Sporocytophaga myxococcoides: one gene and its partner. The protein of the gene in region 2 interacts with the protein of the main gene of each other region in a pairwise test. Links are inferred from orthologs where the notes say so. Each region holds a gene or a part of one and is shown on either strand. Other genes may lie near its edges. The genes, in order: rpe and eno.

Region 1 (15,953 bases), on a different replicon or contig from region 2:
AATTATTTCATATTCATAGAGCAACCTTTGGAGCTTAACATATGGCAACTAATGTTCAGCAGATTTCTTAACAGACCATATGAAGCCTGCTATCATTGGAAACCTGAAAATGGCACTAAATTTCATCTCGTGAATCGCATAAGCGGAAAAATTAAAACCTTTAAATCTAGCCCCTTCTTTTTCTTCCATACAGTCAATGCTTTCGAAGAATCAGATGAGGTATTAATTGATCTTTGCTTATACAATGATCCTTCAGTAATCAAAGATCTTTATTTAGATAAACTCAAACAAAACGGTCTTAAAAAAGAAAGCATGGGGTTGCTTTATAGAGCAAAAATAAATTTAAAAACCGGAACCGTGGATCTTATTCAACTCTCCGACACCTCTCTGGATCTGCCATCTTTCAATATGAAAAGGTCATGCAAATCTTATAATTTCGTTTATGGACTTGGCTTAAAGGAAACTCAGAATATTGAAGTAAATAACCAGCTTGTGAAAATAGATATCAGCTCAGGAGATGTAAAGGTTTGGTATCATAAAGATATGTATCCTTCAGAACCTTTATTTGTAGCCGCTCCCGGAGGGTCTTCAGAAGACGATGGTATCATTTTATCAGTGGTCCTTGATATACAAAAACAATCTTCATTTCTTTTGCTATTAAATGCAGCTGATTTGACTGAAATTGCAAGGGCTTATGCTCCTGTACATCTGCCAATAGGTTTGCATGGAATGTTTTACCAAAAGTAAAAACATCTATTATAAAAAAATTAAATCATAAAATGTCACGTATTATTGATCTTTCCAAAACCATTGAATACAACAAAAAAGATCCATGGTTTATGAGGATAAAAGTCGAAAACAAAGCTCATAGAAAGAGTAAGTTTCTTATCCGTTTTTTTGTTGGTCTTCCTGTCCGCCTATTCCCTTCAAAGTTCATAGGATGGGCAGATGATACAATCCTTGGAATGGGGGTTCACTCTTCAACCCATATTGATGCACCATGGCATTATTCAGAGACAGTAAATGGAAAGAAGGCAAAGACCATAGATGAGGTTCCTCTTGAATGGCTTTATGGGGAAGGAATTGTTATAGATATGAGTCATAAGGCAGACTTTGATATCATAACAATCGATGATATTCAAGCAGACCTTAAAAAGTCTGGTGCGGAAATAGCTCCTGGTAAAATTGTCCTTATTAAAACCGGCCGATCAAAGGTTCAGGGTGAAGATTATATAAATAAAGGAACAGGCATGAGTAAAGAAGCTACTGAATGGCTTATTGAAAGAGGTATAAAAGTAATGGGTATAGATCAGTGGGGTTTTGATCTGCCATTAAGGTATATGGCTGCCAAAGCTAAAGAAACGTCCAATTCTGAACTCTTCTGGCAAGCCCATCTTGTAGGACAAAAGCACGAATACCTTCATATGGAACAGCTGGTAAATCTGGAAGCACTTCCCCCATTCGGATTTAAAGTTGCTGTTTTTCCATTAAAGATAAAGGGAGCATCGGCAGCCCCAGCCAGGGTTGTAGCTATTTTTGACAATTAGTTTTTTTAAGAAAATATACACATGAAAAGAGAAGTTTTAAAATCCGGAACACCTTGGGAAGACATAGTTGGATATTCCAGAGCAGTAAAAATAGGAAACATAATAGAAGTAGCAGGGACTACTGCAATGGAAGAAGACAAAGTAATCGGTATAGGAAATGTTTATGAACAAACTCATTTTATTTTGTCAAAAATTGAAAAATGTCTTGAACATTTCGGATGCAGTATGAAAGATGTGGTGAGGACGCGCATGTATGTTACCGATATTAGTCAATGGGAAGAAATAGGTAAAGCTCATGGTCATTTTTTTATTGGAATAAATCCGGTTGCTACAATGGTGGAAGTAAACCGACTCATATCTCCTGATCTTCTGATAGAAATAGAAGTTACTGCAATTGTTTCCAATTAAAGGCTCATATTTTTGACCTCCTCCTAAACAAAATTTAAGGGAGATGGCTTTTTATTTTATTAAGAACATGCTATGAGCAGTAATGAAGGATTTTTAAGGAAGATCGAGGCAACAGCAGCAATGATTAGTATTCTTGTTACTTTTTGGGCTCTCTGGGAGTTTTATCAGAATAAAGAATCCATGAATCCAGCGGGCCACTATTATGGTTCTTTTGCCAATTACTCCAATGACCTAAATGGTAAATTTGAGTTATTTATAATTATAGACCACTTGGGTAAAGTTGAAGGAAGAATTTTAAGAAAGGGAAAATATCCATTCCGGGGTAAAATTAAAGGATCTACTAACAGTAAAGGTATAACTTTTTCCTCCTACAACCCTTCTGATGGAAGTATCATTCGCTGGAATGGAGTAATTTCAGAAGGGAATATAAAGGGATTATATCAGGAGGTTACTTATCCGGATGAAAAAATTAAGAAAATTTGGAGTGCCGATAAGCGTTAGCTTTTTACTTGTAGAAACACTACACATTGGCGTCTCATATCTTTTATAATGTTTTTTTATAGAAAACAATATCTGCCGTTTAATGTGTCCTGATAAATTTAAAGACCATGCCCGTGGATAAGGAGACGCCATGCATGGCGTCTCTACAGATATCAACATTAAAATGTTTATTGAATTAGAAAGACTTTATTCACTTAAAAATTAGTATTTGAGCTCTTTTAAACCAGCTGGTGAATTTCTTTATATAATATTATGTAAAGATTTTTTCAAGAACAGCTCCGACATAATATGCAAGAAATGCCGCAATACCTCCAAGGAAAAGTGTTTCCATGATCCCTACTAATTTATTTTTATTTGTAACTATACTCTTAAAACTACCTACAATTGCAAGAGCTATACCAGTGAGAATACAACTTACCAGGAACAAATTGCTTGGTTCCAATATATTCAGAATTGCAAATAGATACGCCAGCAAAGGAATCAGACCGATTGTGACAAAAGATAGAAAAGTCATTCCGGCGGTTTTAAAAGGAGTTCTTTCATCTCTAGACATCTCAAGTTCTTCCTTCATCATAGTATCCACCCATACATCTTTATTGGAAATAATCACTTCAACAACCCTATTTAGTAGTTCACCTTCGAATCCTTTCTTTTGGTATATCTCCCTTATTTCCTCAATTTCTTTTTCCCTCATATTTTCGATTTCCCAATATTCAACAGCTTTATTTTTCTCGTAAGTATCCTGCTCTGCCTTAGTTGAAAAGTAGTTTCCCACCGACATTGAAAAGCCATCGGCAATAAGGTTAGCAAAGCCAAGAATAATTACTACAGATATTGATAAATTTGCTCCTGCAGCTCCTGCAACAACTGCAAATGTGGTAATTGCACCATCAATACCTCCATAAATGAATTCGGAAATATAATCTTTATTAAAAAATAAAATGTTCCCGTCTGAATGTAACTTGTCTTCCATAATTTCAATATAAAAAAAAATTCATTTCCATAAAGTGAAAATGAATTTTAAAAACAAACCAACCACTAATATTTAATTCTTTGGTGCAAAAAGTCTGTTAAGAGTCCTTACAATAAACTTGTTTGGAAAAATCTTACTGAAGTAGGCTCCAAACATATTGCTTGTTCCTGGAATTATTTCAGAATCATGAGCAAGCATACCTTCTACAGCTATTTCAGCTACCTCTTCAGGAGACATTTTCACTTCACTTGAATCAACAGGAAGATTTTTCAATCCAGCTTCTTCAAAAAAATCGGTTGCAGTAGGTCCAGGACAAAGACAGCTGACAGATATGTTAAATGGCTTTAACTCTTCACGCAGTGCCAGAGTAAATGAATGCAGAAAAGACTGAGTAGCAGCATACACACTCATAAATGGAATTGGCTGATAACATGCAGTGCTTGCTACATTCATAATATATCCGCCTTCAGCTTTAAGCATAGGAATAAAGTTATAGATCAGCGACACAGAAGCAGACTGGTTTAATTTAATCAGATTTAACTGATTATCCAGTGATAATGAAGAGAACTTGCCATACAGACCTGCTCCTGCATTATTGATAAGCGCATTTACCTTTATTCCTTCTTTTAAACACCAGTTATAAAGTTTCTCTGGAACATCACTTTCTGTAAGATCTGCAGAATAAACTTTTACATCAATTCTTTTGGTAGCTTTTAATCTTTCAGCTATCTCCCAAAGCTTATTTTCGGATCTTGAAACAAGAACCAAATTAAAATTTTTAGACGCACAATATTCTGCCAATGCCAGGCCAATACCTCTGCTAGCTCCGGTAATTAATGTATACCTCATATCATACTATTGCCATTATAACAAGGGATTAAAATTCCAATTTTGTGAAGGATCGTAGTACAGAGCCCCTGATTGAATAACAAGCGGAGAATCAATATTGTTATGATAAAGCTTGCCGGTGCCCAATCCCTGCGGCATTGGAGAGTTCAGGCTATATGCAAACTGAGCAACGGCATTGAGGCCAACATTAGACTCCAGAGCAGAAGTAAACCACCAGCCAGCCTTTATTCTATCTGCTGCATCAATCCATTCCGCACTTTGCTTAAATCCACCTAAAAGAGTGGGTTTGAGTATGATGTATTGAGGTTTGATCTTTTGAAGCAATTCTACTTTTGTATCTTTTGTATATACACCTATAAGTTCCTCATCCAACGCTACCGGTATGATATTCAAAGTACAAAGATGCTTCATTAATTCTACCTGGCCTGCCTTTACAGGTTGTTCAATAGAATGAATAGTAAATTCTGAGAGTTGCTTTAATTTGATTTCAGCATCCGTTTCTGTAAATGCGCCATTTGCATCAAGACGGATCTCAATCTGTTCCGGAGAAAATCTGGTTCTGATTTTTTCCAGCAGATTACATTCTTTATTAAAATCAATTGCACCTACCTTAATCTTAATACAGTTAAATCCTTGTTCCAGCTTTTCCCACAACTGCCTTTCCATAAAATTAAAGTCCCCCATCCAGATCAGACCATTGATCGGAATTCCTTTTCCTCCCGTAGTAAAATCTGTGTCAAAAAGCTTCCTTTTTCCTCCTTGCTTTAAATCCAGTAACGCTGTTTCCAAAGCAAAACGAATGGAAGGCCACTCTTGCAGATACATGAAAAACTCTTCACATTCATCTATTGAATTCTTCTTTAAAATAAGCCTGGAAACTTCCTCCAGCTTTTCATCCAGATCAGGTCTGTCATCGATACTCAGTCCTTTTAACGGCGCACATTCCCCTATTCCAAAAGTCGAATAATTCTTTTCATTTGATATTACAAGATACCGCACATCATGAGTTTTAAGCACCCCTCGTGAAGTCCCTGCATCAAACTTAAAATTCAGAGTGTATTTTTTCCAAAAACAATTCAATCCCATTTATGATTATTTTACTAATTGTATTTTACCGATATTATTTGACTATTAAGTCTTTAGTGGTATGATCCTCTAGTTTTTTTTCTATTAAAAATTGCAATAAGTCTATTTTTTTTATTAAATTGTCAATTATTTGGGAAATAATAAATTTATTAATCATGAAAAAACTTCACGTTATATTTATCCTTACTCTGGTTCTTGTTACCGCTAACATGGCTGAGTCATTTGCTTTTACACCCAAAAAGCCGGGAAAGCATAAAAGCGCTAAAAAATCGAAGAAGAAAAAATCCGGATATTACTTTAATTTCCAGCATTAAGATATATGAAGGAATAAAAAGAGTTAACACTTTTTATTCCTTCAACTTTATGTCGGCAAACCAATATCCAACTTCTTCTTCCACTATCCTGCCCTCCGTTTCTTTTTTTACATTGTAATATTTTACTACTTTTTCCGTACAGGCTACATCCAGCTTTTCTCTGAATACCGGACCTTCATAGACAAATGTATGAAACTCTCCATTTTCACCACATGGATCAGTACCAGGTGACATCAATCCCACTATTTCCTCAGATAGGGTTTCTCCTACTAATTCCTCGTTTATGTTTTTACAGCTTCCTGAACAAATCATTGTTTTAAAACCTAACTTCAAAAAGCTTGAGAGCAGTTCTGCTGTATCCTCCTTCCATAAAGGGAAAACAGCTTTCATTCCTACTTTTTCCAGCTTTTCCTCTCTGTATCTTTTTAAATCTTCTAAAAATATATCTCCAAAAATAATATGAGAAACTCCCTTTTCTTTCCAGTATATCATTGCTTCTTCCATTTGCTTTTCATATTCTTCATTAGTGCAAACTTCAGGTATATATACCTTATACAATGGAATTCCTATATGCTTTGCCTGAAGATCCATCAACTCTTCTCTCACCCCGTGCATAGACACTCTGGAATAGGCGGAATTAATAGTTGTTAGCAATGCCAAGATCTCAAATGCGCCTGATGATATTGTCTTATATAAAGCAAAAGCGGAGTCTTTACCTCCACTCCAGCAAAAAACTGCTTTTTGCATTTTTTTTGATTTTATCTTACTATCACTACCATGAATTACCGGAGAATGATTAGTCTTTCGACTTCATACTTACCTGCCGGATGTTTTTTTTTATTCTGATCTCCTAAAACGTCTCCTCTTGCTTCAATAATAATTATTTTATTCTTAACTGTATTTTCTGCCCAGGCTGCTGTTTATAATTATAAGAACCTTTTTCTTTTACTCTTTAATTAAAATAAGATGCTCTCTCTTGTGGAGAAGTTTTTGAGCATTAGGAGTCATTAACTATATTGAAAGTTAAAATCATTCAGGAGGAATGAAATTCTGTATTACAAACAACATAGAAATCATAGTTTATCAGATTTACTAATAATAGATTAGGGCTGGCATAGCGTCCAGCGAACTGAAGGTCTGAAAATTGGTACTATTCTTTTTAATTTCTACTGAAATTTCTTGCTTCTTCAGATCTTGCCTTCCCTTTGTGGTAAAGGAAATAGTCTGCTTCCCTTCCGGGAGTTTAAGCCTTGCATAATAAATGCTGTGAGGCAACGTCTGCCAGTTTCTTGTATCTGCCTGTTCTGTTATAGCATTAACAATACTGAAAGCCGCTCCCAGATTTCCGTTTTCCTGTCGTATTTTATATTCTGCAGCTTTCTTTAATCCAACACGGAGAAGCGATTTACCAAGTTCTAATAGCATTCGGTCTTTTAAAGACTTAAAGGCAATGGCATTAATATCTTGAGCCAGTTGTAAAGGAACCTCTTTTCCTCCTCCGGATAAAGTTGCACTTTCATATACCAGTGGCCGCTCTACGTATTTAGGAAATGCTACACGTATAAATTCAAGCTTGCTTAAACCACTGGACTCGTAATTGTCATTGCTAATGGCAAAAGGAAAGTTTAATCCGAGTTCAGGATTAACAAAAGTCACAACGCCTCCCTCTCCTCTGATAATACTGAAGTTGATACTCCATTCTTCTTTAACAGGCCCAAGACCATCATGCCAGATGAAAACCAGGTCGCCTTCATCTTTGCCTAAAGAAGGCTGATACTTAATACCAAGATCTTTTTCAAACCTTACAAGTTCTTCATTAAAACCACTGAGGTAGGCTGTTCTCAAAAGATCCTGTTTAAGCTGTTCAGGAGGGCCAAGATTGAACATTTTTTGATAATCTGCCTGGTACACCTCTAAAGCATTTCTATACGCTATAAAAGCGTTATTATAATCTTTATTAGCATCATATATGATTCCCATTAAAAGATGGATGAATGCATCTCTTTTATATTTATTTTCCGATTTGTACTTATCGCTTAGCTGTTTTAATCTGATATCCATCCTTCTGCATTCTACAAGGGCTTCTTCGGACTGTCCCATCTTCAGATAGTTTAAAGCCTTGTAATAATGCATCATAAGGAGTTCAAACTCCTCTCCATAGTATTCGACTATTTTAGGATTGGTCAGAAAGGATAGTCCTTCATTGAGCAGATTTCTGTGGTGATTATCTGCAATTCTGTAAGCCTCTTCAAAGTGGTCATTGCTTCCAGCATAATTTCCTTGCATAGAAGCAACAACGCCTTTGTTTAAATAATATATAAGTTTGTTTTTTCCTTTTGCTCCCTTTTTATCTTTGGCCAATTCATCCTCTGCTTCCTTCAGCTGGCCTTGAACAAAATAAGTATTGAACCTAATATTTCTCTGATAATAGGAAACACAGGAAAAACACAGACCTGCAAAAATCAAACAAATTATAACTCGTCCCATCCCCCACCAGTACTTATGCAACTTAATTAACTATATATTTCTTAATTTTCTTGTCCCCAATCCAAACAAGTTCATTGGTTTCAAGATCAGCAAGTTCAAGATTGATCTGATAAAACACTACTTTTCTCTTACCTTCAGAGTCTACAATTGAATTGATCGTACCGAATACCATATAATCTGCTCCAAGCTCTCTGCCCCATTTTTTCTGAGTTTCAGGAGATGCAAATTGCTGCTGATCTGCTCTTTCTACTCTCAGCTTTTCTCTGAATTCTGCATTCTGAACAACTCTTATTGTACCTGTATTGATGCATTCTCTTTCAAGGTCTTTAATGAAAGTAAGAGCATCAATATGTTCATGACTCTTATTACTGATTACACCTAATATAATCGTTGGCTTTTTATTATTCCTTGCCATGAAATCATTTCTCCATGGTCTGTTGATCATATCCTTAGCCATTTCTTCAGCAACCAGCCTTGAATCTACATCATTCCATCTGCCACTTAGATCTATCTGCTGATCTGGGCTTACTCTTGTTACCGTCTTTTTAGTACATGAACCTGCAAGAACTAAAACTGTAAGTAGGCTGAAAATAACTTTAAAGGGAATTCTCATTGTATGCATTGTTTATTCTGTATGTTTAAAATTTCGCTATCAGGCGGACATTCAAAAACCTTGCCGATAAGGTATTAGGGACAGCAAATTGACGATTTTGAAAATCACTTACCCAGTAATAACTGATTGTATTATTTACCCCAAGAAGGTTCAGCACTTCAATGCTCAACCAAAGTGACTCAAAAAGAGACTTTTTCAATACTTCCTTATCCTGCATGCTTAATAACTTCGAAAAACCAATATCCACTCTCCTGTAAAATGGAGCTGTAGCTGCAGCTCTGAAGTTTTTATTTTCCGGAGGACCAAAAGGTAATCCTGAGCCGAACACAAGATTCAGGTACATTTTAATTGTTGGATTATTTGGCAAATGATCCTGAAAGAAGATTGCTGCTGTTACTCTCTGATCTGTAGGTCTTCTGATATAACCCCGATCGTCCCCCTGAACATCTTCCATTGTTCTTAAAAAACTGAGACTGAACCAGGACTGTTCACCTTTCACAAACTCCCCGCTGACCCTGAAGTCAATTCCTGTAGCATATGCCCTGGCAAGATTCTGTCCATAATACCGCAGCCTTACATTATCAATGTCATAAGGTACTACGTTTGTCAGATATTTATAATAAATCTCTGAGATAAATTTAAACTCTCTTCCCCATGACATAAACTTAAGATCACTTCCTGCAATAAAATGATAAGAGGTCTGGGCTTTGAGATTAGTATTGACAATCCCGTCAAAATTTCTAAGTTCCCTATAGAATGGAGGTTGTTGATATACTCCGGCTGCAGCCCTTAGCATCAAATTGGGTCTTGAAGTCGGTATCCAGCCATACTGAAGACGAGGACTTACCAGCAACTGGTTATTTAATGACCAGTAATTTAATCTTACTCCATAAGTTAAAATATGAGTTGAATCAGGACTGAACGTATTCTGAATATATCCCTGATTTCTCCAAGAATCTAAATCAACTGTCGTATTGATATATCTTGTAAGCGTTATATACTGAGCAGAGTCCGTGAAAGAATACTCATTCAACTGATCATCGATTATTTCTTTAGTAAGACTATATCCATATTCAACCTTATTCTTTGAATTGAGACGATAATACCCTCGATGAGTAAAATTGAAAATTGAAGCTTTCAGGGAATTTCTGCCGTGATCAAAATTAGTTCCAATCCCTCTTATAATGAGGGGAGCATTTAGCTGAGGGATAAAATTAGAACTCGGACCTGATTCCACTTCGTATAGTTTATAACCAGCTTCCACATCAAACCCTTCATTTTCTATTGTCCTGACACCAGAGACTATAAATTCCGTTTTAAATCTTTTGGTAAATTGATGTGTCAAAACTAGTCCGCTTTGAAAAGTTTCATATTCCATGATTTCCTTACCGTCAAAGTCAACTGTCAAATTCATCACCTGATTAAGTGTGCCAAACTGGACTTTACTCCTGGAGGGAAATACCTGGTATTTATTTTTTGAATAGCTTAATAAAAGTCCCAATGTCGTCCGTTTTCCATACTCTGCGGCACGACTTTTTTTGGTTAAATCAAGTGAAATATAGGATTGTATATCATAAAATTTTGGTTTGTACTGACCTTTGACCGGAAGGGTTTTAAGGAGGTATTGAGAGGACTTCTGTCTGGCGCCGATTGCAATAGATAACCTCTTCTTGAATGCTGAATTTTCCAGATATAAGGCATTGTTCAACAGCCCTGCTGTAATAGTCCCTCTCAGATTTTTAGGTTCTCTGTACTTTACAGATAACATAGAAGACAACTTATCTCCATATCTCGGCTGCCATCCTCCGGCAGAAAATTCAATATCAGCGACCATGTCAGGATTGACAAAACTTAAACCTTCCTGCTGCCCACTCCTTACCAGAAAGGGTCGGTATATTTCAATACCATTGACATATACCAGATTTTCCTCAAAATTACCTCCACGCACACCATACTGAGACGAAAGTTCACTGTTAGAAACAACACCAAGCCCTGCCGTGGAAAGGATTTTATTAAAATCTCCAAATGCAGACGGAAGGTATTTGGGAATCTTGGGATCTATTTTGATTGTACTTACCTGCCCACCTGATTCCTCCTTAAATTTCCCTTTGACTTCAACATGCTTGAGCATCTGAACATCAGGCTTTAGTTGAAACACAATTGTTCCTGCATTTCTTTCTGAAGGAGTTATTTGTTTTGCGAAATTTTCAAAACCAAGAAAAGATATGACAATTGTATAGACAGAATCACCTGGCAGATATAATAAAAAACGCCCTTCTGAATCTGAATGAACTTGAGATACAGGTTTCCATTGCTGGTTGTATAATACAACATTCGCATCAGGAACAACTTTTCCTTGTTCGTTTAGCACCTGCCCTGAAAAGACCCCTTTATCCTGCCCAAGAGCTGCCAAAGAGGATATAACCAGCAAAAAAATAAAATAAAAAATCCTTTTACCCATCTCAGCTTTAAACGACGGTTCCAAGGAAAATATTATCCTAAAGATTTAAGAGATGCTATTGTAGCCTGAGGATCTTTAGAGTTAAATACAAAATTTCCTGCAACGAGTACATTGGCACCTAGATCCAGCAATTGTTTTGCATTTTTATCTGAAACCCCGCCATCAATTTCTATCAGAAAATTTGCTTTGGCCTCTTCTCTCATCTTATTCAGCTGCTTTATCTTTTCATAGGTTCTGGTAATGAACTGTTGCCCTCCGAATCCTGGGTTCACAGACATGATACAAACCAGATCAATATCATTCAATACGTTTTCCAATACATTTACAGGAGTATGTGGATTAATCGCCACACCAGCTTTACATCCGGCAGCATGAATTTGTTGGATAACTCTGTGAAGATGAGTACAAGCTTCTGCATGAACACTGATATATGCAGCCCCTGCCTCTTTAAAAGCTTCAATATATTTCTCAGGTTGCACAATCATTAAATGCACATCCAAAGGTTTCTTAGCATGTTTATTTATAGCAGCACAAACTGGCAAGCCAAAAGAAATATTAGGAACAAAAACACCATCCATAATATCAACATGGAACCAGTCTGCCTGGCTTTCATTGATCATTGTAACATCTCTTTGCAGGTTTGCAAAATCAGCAGAAAGAACTGAAGGGGCTATAATCGGTTTCATAATGACCACAAATATAAATAAAATGAAAGGAATGTTAACTTAAAGAAAAACGTATTTATTGAAGGATAATTTTTATTACCTGATTTGCACTGTTAGTATTTAGAACCAGAATATACACACCTCTTTGAATGTCACCAGGAAATACCATTTGATTTATCTTTTCTGCCTTTGATAAAGTCTTGGCAAATATTTTTTTACCTGTTAGGTCAAATAATTCAGCTTCCACATCATTGCCTACTAAATCGTTTTCAATAATAAGTTTTACATTTCCCGGAATAGATACAGGATTTGGGAAAAGCCCTGCAATTTTTAATGTGTCTGGGCTTGAATAAGTAAGAGCTTTTTGAAAATTTGGAATTCCAAATCCATATTGAAAATCAGGGTCATTCCCTTTGGAAGCTGATTTTTTCAAAGCTTCTGAGATTTCTTTGTTGGATAAATATGGTCTTGCTTGCCAAAGACAAGCAATCAGACCTGCTACAAGCGGACAGGAAAAAGATGTACCATTGGTGCTCGAATAAGAATTGTCCGGATTACCAACATATACCCCAGCTCCCATTGCTGCCAGGTCTGGTTTTATTCGACCATCAGCTGAAGGACCAATTGAACTGAACGTTACATATTTTTTATCTGAATTTACTGCACCAACTGCAATTACTGAAGGTCCATCTGCTGGAGCTGTCACATATTTCCATGATTTATTTCCTTCATTACCTGCGCTGTTCACCACAATCATTCCTTTAGAAAAAGCTGTCTCTGCAGCTTTCGTCACAATAGTAGACGTCCCATCAAGATCAGCATAAGAATGATCCTGTTCCGTAAAATCAAAAGTATTGTATCCTAAAGAACTTGAAATGATATCAGCACCTGCACTGTCTGCATACTCTGCTGCCATAAGCCAGTTATATTCTTCCAGTATGGTTTCCGAAAAATCATTTTCAGTTCTCAATAACAAAAAAGAAGCATCATAAGCAGGCCCTACTATCTTTCCCTCTTCAAAACCCGCCAACACCGACAGTACATTCACTCCATGTCCTCCGTCGTCATAAACATTCTGATCTCTAGAAACAAAATCATAGGTACCTAAAATTTTTTCATTCTGATATAAATGAGTGAAAAATGTAAGTGTATTGGCATTTAAAAACCCATTATCCAAAACTGCTATAAGCTTACCTTTTCCTGAATAACCTAAAGCATGAACAGAAGGAACTCCAATCATAGCATTTTGATTCAGAGAAAAACCATAGTCAATAGAAGACGATGATGATGATAAAAAAGCCGATTGTCTCTGAATATTCGATACCGGAGAAGAAAGCTTCAATTGGTTAAGAGATGTTTGTGCTGGCTGAAGGTACTTTACAGATTTTACAAATTGCTTACTTCTTGTTAGTTCAGATACCTCTTCTGACATTTCTACGATCACACCATTCATCCATCTTGAAGATCCTTTAATAATAATACCTGTTTTCGTGAAAGAATCCAGATAATTTTTATTGACTGGCAAATCTTCTTCCTGAATCTGAATGTTATGAGCCTGTCTCCTGCTAATGGCTTTTGGAGAAAGAAACTCTTCCGGAGTCTTGGAGGAATATTCACTGTCAGACTTATCGGTGAATGTTACAAAATATAAATTAGTCTGAGCTAGACTTTGAAATGATATAAAAATAATGAAGCATAAAATTGCTTTACTCTTTGCCGTAAGCATAAATTTTCTGAAGATAGGTTTCCCCAGTTTTTATAATATATTTCCCTATAGCAGAAGGAGACTGGTCATACTCATAAATTCTTTTCTCTTTATGAATAAGGCCAACATGTTTTGCATAATATTCAACCTTGTATTTTTTTTCAATCAGGTTCTGATTATCAGCCTGGATTATTTTTACGGAATTAGGGAAATAAATTGTATCAACATAAAAAGTACGTTTGAAATCCTTTACTTTATAATACTCTGATCCCATAGTATTTTCAGCATTCCCATCCCATGTTTTATCATTTACCAAAGGAAAGGTCATCTTGATAAACCTGATATTATTTTCCGTTCTTGTAACATTACTCTTGCTGTTGAACTGACTCCATACTGAATCTGGTTGCGCCGGCCAAGGATCTGTGAGACTGTTTTTTGTATATCTTTCCACTCTGTATTTTAGTTCGCCACCAGCTCTGAATGTATCACCGATTATTTCCTTGAGATAATAAAATGAATGAGTAGAATCACCCACTCCGTAAGTTTTTTTATCTACAGAATAGAGAACATACATTCCCTTTTCAATTGGGAAATACTGATAGTCAGACACATCCGGTTCCTGCTGCTCTGAGCATCCGGAGATTAAAAAAGATGCAACAAAAAAGAGCAATAAAGAGAAAAATTTATTCATTGTTTTGTCTAAAGCTTGATGTAATCCATCCTCCGCCAACCACATCATTTCCTTCATAAAAAACAGCTGCTTGTCCAGGTGCTATAGCTGTTACTCCTTGATGAAACAACACTTTCATTTCATCACCTATTTGTTCTATAAGTGCCGGAGTACCGCCATCGTTATATCTGACCTTTGTTACAGTTTCTAGCTTTCTGCCTATTAGATCAGGATATTTAAGCATGTTTAACTTCTTCACCATCATTCCATCTTTAGCCAGCTTTTCTAATGATGACAGTACTACTCGATTTTTATCCTTTTGAATTTCAGAAACAAATACTGGATATCCTAGCGCTATCCCTAATCCTTTTCTCTGACCAATTGTATAAAAAGGATAGCCCTCATGTTTTCCTACAATTGTGCCGTCTTCGAGCACAAACTCACCTCCTCTTACAGAATCTTCCAAACCTGGAATTCTCCTTTTCAGAAAGCCTCTGTAATCGTTGTCAGGAACAAAACAGATTTCATAAGATTCAGATTTATTAACCAAATCTACAAATCCTCTTTCCTGAGCAAATGCTCTGATTTCAGTCTTTTTGAGATGACCAAGCGGAAACTTTGTTCTGCTCAGACTTTCCTGAGATATTCCCCATAACGCATAAGACTGGTCTTTATTTTCATCAAGGCCTTTAGAGATGACATATCTCTCATTTTCCTTTCTGATATTCGCATAATGACCAGTTGCAATAAATTCACATCCTAGTTTATCTGCACGTCTTAATAAGGCATCCCATTTGATGTGTGTATTGCACAATACACAGGGATTAGGGGTTCTTCCGGCAAGGTATTCGTCAGTAAAATGATTGATCACATAATCACCAAACTCTTCCCTGATATCAAGGATATAATGAGGAAAACCAAGTTTAACCGCAATATCTCTGGCATCATTAATAGAATCAAGACTACAGCATCCGGTTTCTTTCTTAGTACCTCCGGAAGACGCATAGTCCCATGTCTTCATAGTCATACCAACCACTTCATATCCTTCTTCATGAAGCATAACAGCAGCAACAGAACTATCAATTCCGCCGCTCATAGCTACCAAAACTCTTCCTTTAGTACTCATTATTTAAATTAATTCCGGGAAATATCTCAACTGTAACCTCAAAGGTTAAGATGTTTAAGATAATCTGAGTGAAAAAAATCAGTTTATAGACTCCCTTACTTTTTTTGTGTATTCTCTTAACGCTTCTTTAAACTCAATATTTTTAGCATTCATTTCCTCCATAATCCAAAGAGCCGCAATCACATGCGTCAACTGCTCTCCTTCATCCTCCCCTTCCACATCTATTTTCAGGCCTTCACCCTCTATCAGGTCATTCTCGGCCTGTTTTAGATCTGATGGTAAATAATTTTCTACAAGTAATTTTATCGCAGGTATTTTCATTTAAGTATTATTTTATTTCCAATTAAAAAACCTGCATTCCAATACTATTGAAGTTTCTCCAGCGCCTCAACGACAGCTTCTTCTTTACTGGAGCAAAGAGTTTCTACTAAAACTCCGTTTTGGAATGTGGCGAAAGTAGGAAGGTTATTAACATTAGCTTTCTTCCTGGCTTCAGGGTTATTTTCTGCATTAACTTCCAGAAATACAATCCCTGGATATCTCTCATC
Region 2 (16,027 bases):
ATCAGGGTTTATTTCAGGAGATGTTGAAGTTGTTGGTTATAGCGGGGCAAGATTAAAAGGTGCTGATCCTCAGGAATTGGATGCTGATAATGATGTAATAAAGAATCTTTATAAAACTACACTAAACTTTAACCTCGGAGCAGAAGCCAGACTTGGAGACTATAGACTTAGAGCAGGATATGCCCGTTTGGGAGATCCATACAGGCATGGAATAGTCGATAATCTGGATAGAACTATCAATACTTTTACATTCGGAGCTGGTTTGAAATCCGAAAGCTTTTATGCTGATATTGCATTTGTAAATACATTCTACAAAAGTAATTACTATTCTTATCACTTAAACAGTGGCAGAGAACCTATGGCAATCGTAAATAACAGAAATACGAGTGTTGTAATTACAATTGGAACTAGTTTTTAATTTTTAAATGAAAATTTATATCAAGATGAAGAGCAAAGTGCTTAAAATAATCATATTATGGGCGGCTTTCTCTTCATCTTTCTTTTTTTCTTTCGCACAACCCAAAGTGGGCCAAAAAGCTCCTGATTTTAAAATTGAAGATCCTAACGGAAAAATAATCCGTCTTTCAGATCTTTCTGACAAAATCGTATTACTTGATTTTTGGGCTTCATGGTGTATGCCTTGCCGCCAAGTCAATCCGGAAATAGTTGCACTTTATCATAAGTATCATGATAAAGGATTTGAAATTTTCAGTGTTTCATTGGATACTAAAAAAGAAGCCTGGCTTAATGCCATAAAAAAAGACCAGCTATCATGGCCCTTCCATGGAAGTGATTTAAAAGGCTGGGAAAATGAAGTAGCTGAACTTTATGACATTTCAGGAATTCCCGCTACCTTTTTAATTGATGAAAAGGGTATTATCATCGGGACTGATCTTGACGAATACGATCTTGACAAAAAGCTTAACTTTCTATTCAATGAGCAAGTTCAGTTTTATCCACAAACCGCCGCCGGCAAACTTTTTTTCACCGCAAAAGCAAAGTATCAGATTGAAGATCTAAAAGGAAATGTTTTACTGAAAGGCAAAAGTGAAGAAGTTGATATTACAGGATTAGCGGCCTCTGAATACCTTATCAGGTACGAAGGTAAGTCATCTCTCTTTCTCAAAAAAGTAAACGATCAGGCGCTTGTTACTTTTTATCCCCAAAGGGTAGATGATCAAATTACTTTATCTAAAAACGCTAATTTCGAAATATACAATCAAAGAGGTAAACTGATTAAGAAAGGATCTGGAGAAGTTATTATGGTTCAGGATCTTTCTTCCGGCAATTACTACATCAGCCTTGAAGGAACTGTTAATACCTTCTTCAAAAAATAATTTTCTTTTCTTTCAACAATTCTATTACTTCTTCCGGAGAAATACCTGCGCTTATTTCCAGGTTAGCCCTTTTGTAAAAATCTGTTCTCTCTGCACTTTTTTGAATAAGAAAAGCCAGCATATCTTCTTTGCTTTTGCCCTTTACCATCGGTCTGCTTTGATCATTTACAGCATACAGCCTTTCTGTAATTAATTCCGGAGAAACGTTCAGATATATACTGAACCCCATTGATTTTATTAAATTCATATTATCATAAAAACATGGTAAACCTCCTCCTGTCGATATGACAATATTATCCAGATGATTGAGTTGCTTTAAGGTTGATTCTTCCAGTCGTCTGAAATATTCTTCACCAAACTGATGAAATATCTCATTAATTGTCAATCCTTCTGTTTTGACTATTGATGCATCGGTATCTAAAAAGTCAAAATTAAGTAGTTCCGCAAGCTTTACGCCAAGGGTAGATTTCCCAGAACCCGGAAGTCCAATTAAAAAAAGCTTCATGCAAGTAAAATTAATGCAATCTGACCCGTGGATCAATGGCTGCATATAAAATATCTACACAAATATTAACAACTATGAAAACGAGAGCTACAAATAAGGTGGTACCCATCACTACAGGGAAATCGAGCTTATATACCGCATCGATTGTAACGGAGCCAATTCCCTTCCAGTTAAATATGTATTCGATAAAAAATGCTCCTGCCATTAGCGAAGCCAGCCACCCTGAAACTGCAGTAATAACTGGATTCAAAGCATTTTTCAACGCATGCTTAAGTATTATTTTATAATATCGAAGCCCTTTAGCTCTCGCCGTTCTTATATAATCCTGTGACAAAACATCCAGCATACTGCTTCTTGTTAACTGAATAATTATAGCCAATGGCCTGAGGCCCAAAGTAAATGCTGGTAAAATAAGATTCTTCAACACCAGCTTTCTTCCATTTAAATCATCCTCCCATAACTGCCCGGAAGTATTCAAACCCGTATAATCAGAAAGGTAGTATCCAAAAACCATTGCAATTAATGCCCCCATTACAAATGGAGGGGCTGAAATTCCTAAAACTGAAAGGGAAATGGTCGAATGATCAAGAAGACTGTTGGGCTTGACAGAAGCCATCATTCCAAAGAGTATTCCAAACACTGTAGCAAATAACATTGCTGCAAAAGCCAGCCAGAAAGTTCCCTCAAGATTTTCAATTATGATCTCACTAACTTTTTTGTTGGTTTGAAATGACCTTCTCAGATATGGATATTTTACTACAACAACTTTATCTTTTACTTTAAAAAGCTTTTTATATTCATAATTCTTTTCATTTGCTTCAGTATCTCGGTGAATAGAAACAGGAGAAAGATCATTCAGATAATAGCCCAATTGCACTGGAAGTGGCTGATCAAGGCCAAGCTCTCTGGTAATGGCCTCTCGGGTGGAAACGTCAGTTCTCTGACCTGCCATCATGGCTACTGGATCACCCGGCAATACATTAAAAAGAAAAAATACAACTATCAAAGCACCGAACAGTACCAGAAAGCCATATAAAAACCTAGTCGATATAAATTTTATCATTTACCTACTTCTGTAGCATTTTTAATTTATCACTATCGGGAATATCATTATAGTGCCATTTTTCGAGCACTGTTCCATCTTTCAACACCAATATCCCCGGATTTGACCTCACCATCATTTTCAAAATGACATCATCCATGAAATAATATGGTACCGCAAGCTGTAACTCATGTCTGAATGCCTCCATTACATCTGAAGAACCAGGTTCGGTTAAAATAACCGGTGAAAATCCCATTTTTTCTGATTGAGTTATCAAATTCCTTAATTTTTCAACACATCCTCCTTCACAATTCTTAAAAGCTTTATTCACGTCAGGTATTGTAATTAGTAATCTTTTACCTGTCAGAATTTCTTTGGTTTTGTCACCTTCGTCGCTATCAACATTAAATCCAATAATTTTAGGGACAAGTTTGGTTGTGTCTTTATTCAAAAGCTCATACCTGACAAACTTATACGAGGTATCAGAAGGATAGTTTTCTTGTAAAAACTCGAATTCCTTACCTCCTTTAGACAGGATAAACTTGTATTTCGGAGTTTCTTCTGCTTTCATTAATTGAGGTATATTGTTCCCCACTTTAAAATTCAGAAGATCAAAATATGGTAAATGATTCGCAGCATGATATCCGGTATAGAAAGTCACAAACGAAACGATTAGCATCAATAAATCTCCTTTTAAAGTATTAAAAACAGAAACTTGATTTCTTCCCAGGAAAAATATTATTAGAATGAAAAACAGAAGAATAAGATCCTTGATGAAGGACTGTTTTGGGGTTAAAACGATCAAGGTTCCGAAGCATCCACATTCTTTCACTTTATCAAAATAAAAGGAATAAAATGTTAAGAATGTGAAAAACACTATTAAAAGCAAAAGTATCCATGTTGTTTGTTTCATCCTGTAATTAAGCAATAATGCTATACCCAGAATCACTTCCAATCCTACAATGGCAATCGACAAGAATAATGAATATGGGGTAAATACCTCAAAAAAAGATCCAAAATCCGCACTAAAAACATGAAAGTATTCCTCAAGCTTAAAAGCTGTTCCGTATGGATCATTCAATTTTACCAATCCGGAAAAAATAAACAAGCAGCCAACTATGATCCTGCTTATAGTATTAATGATTTTCACCATCTATGAAGTTGGATTTAATTAAAGAAAACACACTATAATTAAGCATATCCTGATAATTGGCATTAACACCCTCAGAAACCAATGTCTTGCCGCTATTATCCTCAATTTGCTTGACCCTTAACAACTTCATAAGAATGATATCTGTTATTGAACTTACACGCATATCCCTCCAGGCTTCTCCGTAATCATGATTTTTATTGATCAGAAGTTCAAGAGTTTCTTCAGAATATTTATCATATAGCTCAGCTACTTTCTCTGCGGGAAGCTCCATGGGATCAGTATCTTTTAGCCCAAGCTGCATCATTGCGATAAGACAATAATTTATTATTCCTATAAATTCCGAATTGATATCTTCAGCCACTTTTTGAGTTCCTTTATCTTGAATTGATCTGATTCTTTGGGCTTTGATAAATATCTGATCTGTAATTGAAGGCAAACGCAAAATTCTCCATGCGGTTCCATAGTCCTGCGTCTTTTTGATAAATAAGTCCTTACACTTATTTATTACCTTCCTATACTCATTTTCAGTCTTGTTTGCCAATTTTGATTTCTATTTAGTAGTTTTGTTTAGGTCAAATTTACAATACTAGAATTTGAAACATAGAATTTTTGAGACAAAAAAAACACTTCTGGTTAGAGGTAAATTAATTGATTTATCCAATCGTCCATTGATAATGGGGATTCTAAATGTAACCCCTGATTCATTTTATGATGGCGGAAAATATCTTACTTCTGAAAATATTGTCAGAAGGGCCGCCTCAATGCTGGAAAACGGAACTGATATTATCGATCTTGGAGGTTATTCATCAAGACCTGGAGCTGAAAATATATCAATTGAAGAAGAAAAATCACGAGTTACCAAGGCCTTAATAATCATAAAAAAAGAGTTCCCTGATTGTATTGTCTCTGTAGATACATTCAGATCTGAAGTTGCCAGAATTGCAGCGGCAGAAGGAGCAGAAATAATAAATGACATTTCCGGAGGGGAATTAGATGAAAAAATGTTTGAAACTATTGCAGAGTTGAAGCTCCCCTATATTTTAATGCACATGAAAGGTTCTCCGGAAACCATGGCAAAACTTAACCAATACGACGATCTGATTGGAGAAATGCTGCAATATTTCCAGGAGAAAATATATCGTCTAAATGACCTGGGGGTCTGGGATATAATAATAGATCCGGGAATAGGTTTTTCTAAAAATAGTTTGCAAAACTTTCATTTGATTAGCCAGTTAGATATCTTCAGTGCCTTAAATCTACCAGTCCTTTTAGGTGCTTCCAGGAAATCTTTCATATACAAAACGTTAAACATTTCTCAGGAAGAAGCTTTAAACGGCACCACTGTTGTTAATACCATAGGACTCTTAAAAAATCTTAGCATTGTCAGAGTCCATGATACCCGGGAAGCTAAGCAAATTATAGCTCTATTAGAAAAATTAAAGAATTGACATTATTGTATAAAATAGGATTCTTAGAAATTAGCTGGATAGATATCCTTGATATCCTGCTTGTTAGTTTCTTGCTTTACCAACTATACAAATTATTAAAAGGAAGTATCGCTGTAAAAATCTTTCTGGGATTTCTTTCTATTTATCTTATTTATCTCGTTGTAAAAGCTGCTAAAATGGAATTATTGACTGCCATTTTGGGTCAGTTTATTGGAGTTGGTGTCATTGCCGCACTTATCTTATTTCAGCAGGAAATTCGAAAATTTTTAATCATCATCGGGAAAACAACAGCATTTAACAGATCTTTCTTAAAGGGACTTCTCTGGAAAAAAAATTCTCAGCCCAATGCCGATGGCCTCAATTTAAATCCGGTAATTGAAAGTGCTAAAATATTGGGAGGAACTAATACAGGAGCTTTAATTGTATTTGCGAAAAGTTCAGAATTGAAGTTCTATGCGGAATCAGGCGATTTAATGGATGCACTGATTTCTAAAAGATTGCTAATTGCTATCTTTCAAAAAAATAGTCCTCTCCATGATGGCGCAGTTATTATCGCAAATAACCGAATTAAGGCAGCCCGATGTATCCTGCCTGTTAGTGAAAACACAGATTTACCTGCCCACCTGGGTCTTAGACATAGAGCTGCAATCGGCCTTACTGAAGTTACAGATAGTATAGTTTTAATTGTTTCTGAAGAAACAGGTCAGATTTCGTTGGCAATTAATGGTAAAATACATACCAATCTTTCAAAATCAGAATTGAAACAAAAGCTCCACTTTTATTTATTTGAAGATGAGGAAAAAATAAAAGAGGGTGAAAAAGAGGAAATAGAAAATTAAAGTCTATTCCTTCTTTTTCATAAATGGAAGGGCAACCTTTTTAACAATTGCTTCGTCAGATTTTTTTTCCACAACTTCCTGAAGTAAAAATCTTCTGCGAATATCATTAATTAAAAATTTCTTTTGTTCTGTAAAGCTGTTCGGATGAACCTGCTCAAAGATTTCTTTCAATTCCTGCCATTTTAAAGGATCATATTCCTTAAAAGCCTTAGAATCAATTTTTTTACTAATACAATACTCCTCCCAAGTCATTTTACAAAATTACAAGAAAGTAATGATAGATTTCTCATATAAATTAAAAACCATCAAAGACATTAACGTTTTGCTGGGCTTCGATGTATTTCTTTAAATATTTTAATGGATAATTAAATTTATACCTTCCAAAAGAAAGCACTCGAAGCAAAATCGAAAGGCCTACAATAAAAACAAACAGAGCAACAAACGAAATTAGCGAGAGGAAAAATGAGTAGGTAAGTTTAGTTTCTTTCATTTTTATCCTTGGTTAGTTTACAAATATTTTACAACATTATTTCGTTTTTGTTTAAAATATATAATTATTTCAATAAAAAACAAAACAAAAACAACAAGAAATAAATTATTAGCCTTATCAAACCAGTCCGTCTTTTTATTTAAATTATTAAAATTTATCTTTGTTAAATCCACAAACAGGTATTAAGATGAAAAAAGTCCTATTCTCATTTGCTCTTTCATTGCTCATGATCAGCAATTTGATAGCTCAGAATCAGCTTCCAATAGATGCTGAAACTAAAAAAATAACTTATACAGAGGTTGTCCAGGTAGATGGAGCCAAAAAAGATGATCTATATCTGAAAGCTAAAAATTGGGCGCTTGCTAATGGATTCAAACAAGTAACGGATTCTAAAGCAGAGGGCAAATTTGTCGCAAAAGGACATTTTGGTGTTCAGTATCCCAGTCCGATGAGAGGAATGAACCATTCAGGAACAGTCAACTATCTTTTTTCTATTTCAGTGAAAGACGGTAAGTACAAATATGAGCTGGTTGACTTTGTACATGAATCTCCGAAAGGGAATGGTGGTAAACTTGAAAATGAACTACCACAGTGTGGCAAATACACTTTGGTTCCTGCGGGTTGGAGTACCATCAAAACAAAATCGGCTGAATCTGCTCAGGCTACAGTAAACAGCCTCAAACAAGAGCTTGCAGGAGCTCCTGCAGCTGCAGAAAAAAAATCAGAAGATTGGTAATAAACTCTTTAAGAGCAAAATGGGGAATTACCCCATTTGCTCTTATCTAAAATTACTTGAGTAATTTCTTCTCCCTCTATTAGGACCTTTTCCACTCCTTTTTATTTTTACAACGGTGTTATTTTTATATCTTTTCTTTTTCCTTTTAAAAAGATTCTTTTTCATCTTTTTCGGCCCTTTTAATGGGGAAACTTCACTCGCTTCTTTTTGAGAGTATGCAAAAGTTTGAGTTGCTCCCCCCCAACCTAAAGAAAGTGTAATCATCAACCCAATAACTATATTATTTTTCATAATTCTCATCCCTTCATTTCTCCTTACTTAAAGTAACTTCTGAAAATTTATGAAAGTTATTCCGAAACAATTTGTAGAAAGTTCTTATTTCTTCTAATTATCCCTTTAATAGAAAAATCAATTAGCTTATCCACGGGTAAAAGAGCAAATTGAACATAATACTTTGATCATACAGTAGTGTTAGCTAAAAGAGCAACAATATGCACCCTTATAACTTTCTTCCAGAATATTGAGTTATTTTTTTAAAACGGAAACTGAGGAGGGCATTATGCACCACTATTATGATAGAGATTACTTGTCGGAAAGATTGTTCTCAAAACTATGCATAAATAATAAAGGAGAATTATGTGAGATGATCGCCTTTGAGGGGGAAACAGTAGAAATAAAATTTAATTGTCTTCGCGAACACTTGATTTATGGGATTTGCTTCGCCTTTAATCCTAAGTTTGAGACCAAAAGGAAAAAATGACACCTTCTTTTCTATGTCATTGTTTTTATAGAAAAAAGGGTGATATGGAGAAAGATAAGAAGAGAGAGTTGTCTGATATCGTTGTAAATTATAAAGGGCAATTGTGTGAAATCCTTGAACTAGGAGAGACTATCTTCGTACATCTGTTTAATTCTTTAAGAGAAGATTATTACGCAGGTGTTTGCTTTAGCTTTAATCCTTCGTATGTAACGAAAGATAAAAATTGGTAAAAAAGAAGAGGCTGATTTTAATGAATCAGCCTCTTCTTTTTTTGAGAAATCTCTTTACTCGCCAATTACAATGAATTCAACCCTTCTGTTTACCAAATTCTCTTTTTTATCATTGCTTTGTATTACTCCCTTTTGCTCACCAAGACTTTCAATCGTAAGCCTGTCCTTTTCAATCCCTTCTTTAATCATAAAATTCATGATCGTCTGAGCCCTTTTTTCAGACAATTGCTGGTTGTATGTAGAGCTTCCTATAGGATCAGCATATGCACAAATCTTAATTTTCATTTTGGGATACTCTTTCATCATCTTCACTACTTCCATTACTTTTTGTGTAGAATATTCTGTAAGTGCCTGATAGGAATTGTAAGTGAAATGAACTTTAGGCTTTAAAACACTTCCAACAGCTGGAGAACTTTTTGTAGGAACGTCACCGGACTGCACTTCTTTTACAGGTGGATTATTTAAATGTGCCTGATTTTGAATAGCATAATTTATCTGAATATCTTGATATCTGTTCAATACCACCATATCATTATCGAGTATTTTCATTTCAGTTCTTCTATTCAACTGCCGGCCTCTTTCATTTTCATTTGTACTTATAGGCATTGTAGAACCATAACCTTTAGCTACCATTCTTCTTTTACCAATTCCTTTCTCGGCAAGATACTTCAATACTGCTGTCGCTCTTTTTTCAGATAATTTTTTATTATACTTAGCCTTTCCTACATTATCCGTATGTCCAGACAATTCTATTTTCAACTCTGGGTGTTCTTTTAAGAAAGTCACCAATCTTTCTAATTCTGACTTAGATTCTTTTTTTAGTTCTGATTTATTAAAGTCAAAGAACATGTTGTTTAGCACAATAGAATTTCCAGCTTTGAGAGACTCCAACTTTATATTTTTTGTAATCTCAAAAAATGGGTTTTTAGTATCTATATTGATATTTTCAGAATGAAACATATATCCGTTAGCTTCTACTGTTATTCCATAATTAGTTCCATGAGGCAACGCTAAAGTATACTGTCCGGTAAGTGAATTGGAATTATAAAATCCTATTTTTTCCTGATTATTATTATTCACAACTGATATAGTTGCTGAAACTGGTTTCCCTGTTTCTTCATCCAGCACTGTTCCTTTTACCAGAGCAAGATTAGAAGTAGGATGCGGTCTATTAATTACATAAATATCAGATTCTCCATAACTATCAGGTCTGGAAGATGAAAAATACCCCTTGGTACCATCTGCAGACCAGATAAAGTTATCTTCATCATCAGCTGTATTAATAGGATACCCCGCATTTTCCGGAGTTGACCACTCCTTATTTACATCATCATAAACTGAAGTCAGTATATCAAAACCACCCATTGATTTATGCCCATTTGAGGAGAAAAAAAGTGTTTTATTATCTATGCTTAAATAAGTAGGTTTTTCGTCAAATTCGGAGTTAATCTTTCTTCCAAGGTTATAAGGTTGTCCCCACTTTCCAGAAGCATCCATTCTTACACCATAAATGTCACTCCCTCCAAAACCACCCAAGCGGTCACTGCTGAAGAAAATAGTTTTTTCATCTGCAGCTATTGCAATAGTTGCTCCGGGCTCCCAGTTAATGTTGTTAAAGCTCTCATCCAGTAGTATGGGCTCAGACCAATGATTTCCTTCAAGAGTACTTACCATAATACTACCACTTCTGACTTTACCTATGTGAGATCTATAAAGAAATAGTTTATGCCCATCAGGTGATATTCCTATACAAGCGTCATGCAATTCTGTGTTCAAGGACACCAGATCTACAGGAGTTCTCCATTTCCCCAAAGAATCCTTATAACTTATATAAATATCTTCGTAATAATGATTATCCTGAATATCAATTTTCCCACCTGTAGTACTTGCTCTTCTGGAAGTGAATACAAGAGTAGAACCATCAGCTGATGTCAATGGTACAATATCCGGATAAGAACTGTTAATTCCAGGTCCCATGTTTTTAACCTCAAGGGTCAATGTGTCTTTTACAAGTTCTTTTCCGATCTGACACATTTCTATGTACTCTTCAACTGGAAGTCTGTCTTTAACTTTAGTTTTTGCAGTAAGGGTATCACTTAATGAGATCTGATAACTTTTATAATAATTTATAGCTTCATCAAACTGATGATTTAAATGAGAAATTCTTCCCAAATAATAATTTAAATCTAAAAACGAATAGCCTTGATTTTGAGCTCTCTGAAAATAAGGTAAAGATTCTCTTCTATGTTGAAGATTAAACTTGCAAACTCCTATACGGTATGGAATTTCAGCATCTCCGGGTTTTAAGCTGTCCAATCTTTCATATAATACTAAAGCTTTTTGGAATTGCTCCGTCTGGTAATAACTAGTTGCTTCTTGCTCTAGTTTTTTCACAGCACGACTTTGACCATTCGCTTTTGTAAAAGATGCGAAAAACAAAATAATACAGATCAAACTGTAGATGTTCCTTTTCATAGTGAGATTAATCGTTAAAAATTTTAAATTGGTAGACTTACAACTAGAAACCATCAAAACTGGACAAAATCTACCAACAAAAAGCGAAATTAACTCATTCTTAACAATTAAAAAAGGAAATATCCTTTAAAAAATTGTACTATTAAAGGGAAAAATTTAACATTACTGCCAAGTTTAATAAAAACCTTCTTGGTCTTCTACTTCCAATAGCGAATCAGATGCAATACTATCTGCTAATACTGGCTCTGGTCTGGGAGGACAACTTATGTTAATAGACAATTTTTTAGGTCGTTTGAAATAACCTTTAGGGATATTTAAACTTTCATCAGCATATACTTTTTCCATGTAGAGGCCAAATATTGGCAGTGCAATTTTTGACCCTTCTCCCAATTGCGAAGTTCTAAAGTGAATACTTCTATCTTCTCCTCCTACCCATACACCTGAAACCAAATTTTTTGTAATGCCCATATACCAGCCATCAGAGTGATTAGAAGTTGTTCCTGTCTTCCCCCCAACCTCATTTCCTCTAAAAATATTGTATTTAAATAAAGCTTGAGAGGTGCCTCCTCTTTCTTCAACTCCTCCTTTCAGCATATGTACCATTACATATGCTACATCTTCAGATAGCGCATCTCGGGTTTTAGGAATTACTTCATGAAGAATATTTCCATTACGGTCTTCTATTCTTGAAATAAAATATGGCTCTACCCAGACCCCGCTATTTACAAAAGCACTGTAGGCCCCTACCATTTCATAGACACTTACATCACTGGAACCAAGACAAATAGATGGAACCGGTTCAAGCTTACTTGTAATTCCTAATTTTTTTGCTTCATTAATAACAGCATCAATACCAATTAATTTTAGAACCTGTGCTGCTACTGAATTAATAGAACGCCCCATAGCCTGTCTTAAAGTCATACTATCACCTGTAAATATCCAATCTGCGTTTTTCGGTGACCAGGTTTTCATTTCACCTTTTTCTTCATATCTAAAGGTAATTGGCGCGTCTGGCAACAGATAGCAAGGTGTGTACCCCTTCTCAATAGCAGCTGCATAAACAAAAGGCTTAAAAGAACTACCAGGCTGTCTTCTTCCTTGTTTTACATGGTCATATTTAAAGTATTTGTAATTAATTCCTCCAACCCATGCTTTAATTTCACCACTTGAAGGATCCATCGACATAAATCCAGAATGAAGAAAATGCTTGTAATACTTTAAAGAATCTATAGGACTCATTATTGTATCTTTCTCCCCATCCCAGCTGAATACAGTCATTTTTACAGGTGTATTCATCACAATATTTATGGAATCATGACCTTCTCCAAATTTCTTAACAAGCATTTTATAGGTCGATGTCCTTTTAGAAACCTCCTCAATAAAGGTGGTAATTTCTTTTTTATTTTCATATCTCCAAGGATTTTGCCCTTTCCAATGTTCAAAAAACTTTTTTTGAACAACTTTCATATGCTCTCCAACAGCATCTTCCGCATGCTTTTGCATTCTTGAATCAATTGTAGTGTAAATCCTCAATCCATCGCCGTACAAATCTTTTCCGTTCTCCTTACACCACTTCAATAAGTATTTATTTAAAACTCCTCTGAAATATGTCGCAATGCCATCTATGGAATTTTCTACTTTGAAATCTACTTTCAATGGAATTTTTCTTATGGAATCGTAATCTTTTGCATCAAGAACTTTATTCTGAACCATCAAATCAAGTACAACATTTCTTCTCTCCAAAGAATTTTCAGGTCTGAACACCGGATTGTAAAGAGTAGTTGCTTTTAATGCCCCTATCAAAGTCGCAGATTGTTCTATTGTGAGGCTATCTGGTGACGTATTAAAAAATGTCCTTGCTGCTACTTTAATTCCGAAAGCATTACTTCCGAAATCAACAGTATTCAGGTACATATTTATAATTTCCTCTTTTGTATAATTTCGTTCTAACTTTATTGCCAACATCCACTCTTTGGCCTTATACAAAAGGACATTAATTATGGGTACAGAGCCAAGTATTCCTTGAAATTCATCATTTCTAGTTTTAAAAAGGTTTTTAGCCAATTGCTGACTCAATGTGCTCGAGCCTCGTTGATCACCTCTGACCATATACCAGAATATTGCGAAAAATCCTTTGGCGTCTATTCCCGAATGTTCATAAAATCGTACATCTTCAGTTGATATCAGGGCCTTAATAACATTGGGAGATATATGGGTTAAATCAACTGGACTTCTGTTCTCCCTGAAATATTTACCTAATAGAATATTATCTGCTGAATAAATTTCTGAAGCTTGATCTGAAGAGGGATTTTCAAGATCATCAATGCCTGGAATCTGTCCAAACAGCCATAAAAAGTTAATTTGCAACAATATTACAAATCCAATTATATAATAAAGAACTCCGCCCCCTATAATCCAAATGTATTTGGCTAATTGTTGATAATCAAACTTCCTGGTATTCTCCATGACCCCGCAACTAACTTCTAATCTTAATGTGTGTTATTGTTCGAAATTTATTCTTCATCTACGATGATAAAAACATCCTCGTTCTTCTTTTTCATTAAATAATTTTCACGGGCAAATCTTTCCAATTCTTTAGGGTTATTAAAAAGTGCTTCCCGCTCTTTCTTCACTTCTTCTATCTTTTCTTCATAAAATACTTTCTGACCATCCAAATCTTTAATTTTTCGGCTAGCTCTAAACTGATTAATAAAATCATTAGAATCGAAAAATATCATCCATATTAAAAAAATGATACTTGAAATAAAAAAGAAGTTCTTAGTAAATGGCGGAAGTTTTGATAACATGATTTTTTACAGAAGATATTTTGCTAAAAATAGAAAATGAGAGGGTAAAAAAAAAGTCCCTTTCTCAAGGGACTTTCAATATTAGATTTTTCTGAAGTTTTTACCTGGGTAATAAGCAATCTCTCCGAGCTCTTCTTCAATTCTAAGAAGTTGATTGTATTTAGCCATACGATCAGAACGAGAAGATGATCCTGTTTTAATTTGACCAGTATTCAAAGCTACTGCCAGATCTGCAATAGTATTATCTTCAGTTTCTCCAGATCTGTGTGACATAATGCTTGAGTAAGAATTTCTCTTAGCTAAAGTTACAGCATCGATAGTCTCAGAAAGAGAACCAATTTGATTTACTTTAATCAGGATTGAATTAGCAACCCCCTTATCAATTCCTTCTTGTAAACGTTTAACATTTGTTACAAAAAGGTCATCTCCTACCAACTGAGTTTTCTTACCAGCAAGGTCAGTTAATTGCTTCCAGCCAGCCCAGTCATCTTCTGCCATGCCATCTTCAATAGAAACAATCGGGTATTTATTAACCCAGTCATTCCAGAAATTGGCCATATCAGAAGATGATAATTTGTCTCCTGTAGACTTTTTGAAATGATACATTTTGGTTTCAGCATCATAAAATTCAGAAGCAGCAGCATCAAGTGCAATAAACACATCTTCTCCAGGTCTGTAACCAGCAGTTTCAATTGCCTGAAGAATGATCTTTAAAGCCTCTTCGTTGGATGGAATATTAGGAGCAAAACCTCCTTCATCACCAACATTGGTTGACATCTTTTTAGATTTCAACACTTTTGCCAGATTGTGGAAAATTTCAGATCCCATTCTCATCGCTTCAGTAAACGAAGCTGCACCTGCTGGAACAATCATGAATTCCTGAAAATCAATAGAATTATCAGCATGACTTCCACCATTCAATATGTTCATCATTGGAACTGGCAATGTTACTGCATTTACACCACCTACATATCTATAAAGTGGCATACTAGCCTCTTGAGCTGCAGCTTTAGCGACAGCAAGAGAAACACCAAGTATTGCATTAGCACCTAACTTACCTTTGTTATGGGTTCCATCCATCTCGATCATGATCTGATCAATTAGTTTCTGCTCAAAAACTGAAGCACCAACTAACTCTGCAGCAATCTTATCATTTACATTGGCAACAGCCTTCAAGACTCCTTTGCCCATGTACTTTGATTTATCACCATCTCTCAATTCTACAGCTTCATGACTTCCTGTTGAAGCTCCTGAAGGAACGGCAGCACGCCCAAGAAACCCATTTTCTGTAATTACATCTACTTCTACAGTAGGGTTACCTCTTGAGTCAAATATTTGACGGGCAACGATTTGTTCTATTAAGCTCATTTTTTTGTTAAAAATTTAATTAAAAATTTATTTTCTAAGTAATGAAATAAATTCCTCAAATAAGTAATGGGAGTCATGCGGTCCTGGGGACGACTCAGGATGATACTGAACTGAAAACGCCTTTTTATTTTTAATTCTAATCCCCTCTACCGTATTATCGTTAAGATTGATATGAGTAACCTCAACTGTTTCACTAGTTTTAACCGCTTCAGCATCTACACTAAATCCATGGTTTTGTGAAGTAATCTCACTTTTACCAGTAAGTAGATTCTTAACAGGATGATTTAATCCTCTATGGCCATGGTGCATTTTGTAAGTAGGAATTCCATTAGCTTCAGCCAAAATCTGATGCCCTAGACAAATACCAAATAGAGGTAAATCAAAATTCAAGATCTTCTTAACAGTTTCTATTGCATATATAGTCGCAGCTGGATCACCGGGTCCATTTGATATAAAATAACCATCAGGTCCCCATTCTTGCATTTCCTCAAAAGAAGTAGTTGCAGGAAATACCTTACAAAATACGTCTCTACTTGTAAAATTATTTAAAATACTTTTTTTAATCCCTAAATCGAGAACTGCAACTTTTAAGGAAGCATTTTCATCACCCGCATAATATGCATTTGGTGTACTTACTTTACTTGACAATTCTAATCCACTCATTGATGGAATATTCTTTACCTCAGCAAGTAGTTGTTCAGCATCAAGTATTTCAGAAGAAATAATTGCATTCATCCCTCCCTTACTTCGGATATGCCTTACTAGCTCTCTGGTGTCTATCTCACTTATACCAACAATATTGTTTCTTACAAAGTACTCCTGAAGTGTCCCTTCTCC

What was found.
Region 1: the proteins of eno (region 2) and rpe interact in binary tests that used the Escherichia coli proteins (3 or more experiments, as listed by UniProt). The link is inferred for Sporocytophaga myxococcoides from one-to-one orthologs.

Annotation. Positions count from the first base shown.
Region 1 is NZ_BBLT01000001.1:857,116-873,068, reverse strand. Bases 10,099-13,004 are described here. They hold rpe (ribulose-phosphate 3-epimerase), read right to left. Parts: upstream 11,926-13,004; coding sequence 11,272-11,925; downstream 10,099-11,271. Other genes in these bases: MYP_RS03705 (S8 family serine peptidase), read right to left, coding at 11,981-13,004; MYP_RS03715 (TonB-dependent receptor), read right to left, coding at 10,099-11,239. Outside these bases: MYP_RS03765 (carotenoid oxygenase family protein), read left to right, coding at 1-747; MYP_RS03760 (cyclase family protein), read left to right, coding at 780-1,547; MYP_RS03755 (RidA family protein), read left to right, coding at 1,569-1,955; MYP_RS03750 (hypothetical protein), read left to right, coding at 2,028-2,456; MYP_RS03745 (VIT1/CCC1 transporter family protein), read right to left, coding at 2,707-3,429; MYP_RS03740 (SDR family NAD(P)-dependent oxidoreductase), read right to left, coding at 3,502-4,278; MYP_RS03735 (o-succinylbenzoate synthase), read right to left, coding at 4,294-5,364; MYP_RS26340 (hypothetical protein), read left to right, coding at 5,520-5,678; MYP_RS03730 (diphthine--ammonia ligase), read right to left, coding at 5,712-6,425; MYP_RS03725 (COG3014 family protein), read right to left, coding at 6,771-8,165; MYP_RS03720 (penicillin-binding protein activator LpoB), read right to left, coding at 8,188-8,778; more of MYP_RS03715, read right to left, coding at 8,804-10,098; more of MYP_RS03705, read right to left, coding at 13,005-13,630; MYP_RS03700 (hypothetical protein), read right to left, coding at 13,611-14,300; tRNA 2-thiouridine(34) synthase MnmA, read right to left, coding at 14,293-15,405; MYP_RS03690 (DUF6952 family protein), read right to left, coding at 15,484-15,726; MYP_RS03685 (thioredoxin family protein), read right to left, coding at 15,771-15,953. UniProt on the Escherichia coli protein: Catalyzes the reversible epimerization of D-ribulose 5-phosphate to D-xylulose 5-phosphate.
Region 2 is NZ_BBLT01000002.1:501,170-517,196, reverse strand. What follows is about bases 13,048-16,027. They hold eno (phosphopyruvate hydratase), read right to left. Parts: upstream 15,191-16,027; coding sequence 13,904-15,190; downstream 13,048-13,903. Other genes in these bases: carA (glutamine-hydrolyzing carbamoyl-phosphate synthase small subunit), read right to left, coding at 15,218-16,027; MYP_RS06535 (septum formation initiator family protein), read right to left, coding at 13,529-13,822; MYP_RS06540 (penicillin-binding protein 1A), read right to left, coding at 13,048-13,481. Also shown: MYP_RS06610 (OmpP1/FadL family transporter), read left to right, coding at 1-418; MYP_RS06605 (redoxin domain-containing protein), read left to right, coding at 426-1,337; MYP_RS06600 (shikimate kinase), read right to left, coding at 1,327-1,842; MYP_RS06595 (ABC transporter permease), read right to left, coding at 1,853-2,905; MYP_RS06590 (BT_3928 family protein), read right to left, coding at 2,910-4,037; MYP_RS06585 (DUF1599 domain-containing protein), read right to left, coding at 4,021-4,578; folP (dihydropteroate synthase), read left to right, coding at 4,631-5,485; diadenylate cyclase CdaA, read left to right, coding at 5,482-6,324; MYP_RS06570 (hypothetical protein), read right to left, coding at 6,328-6,576; MYP_RS26035 (hypothetical protein), read right to left, coding at 6,620-6,814; MYP_RS06565 (DUF4468 domain-containing protein), read left to right, coding at 7,002-7,550; MYP_RS06560 (hypothetical protein), read right to left, coding at 7,593-7,841; MYP_RS06550 (hypothetical protein), read left to right, coding at 8,355-8,540; MYP_RS06545 (OmpA family protein), read right to left, coding at 8,595-11,015; more of MYP_RS06540, read right to left, coding at 11,190-13,047. UniProt on the Escherichia coli protein: Catalyzes the reversible conversion of 2-phosphoglycerate (2-PG) into phosphoenolpyruvate (PEP). It is essential for the degradation of carbohydrates via glycolysis.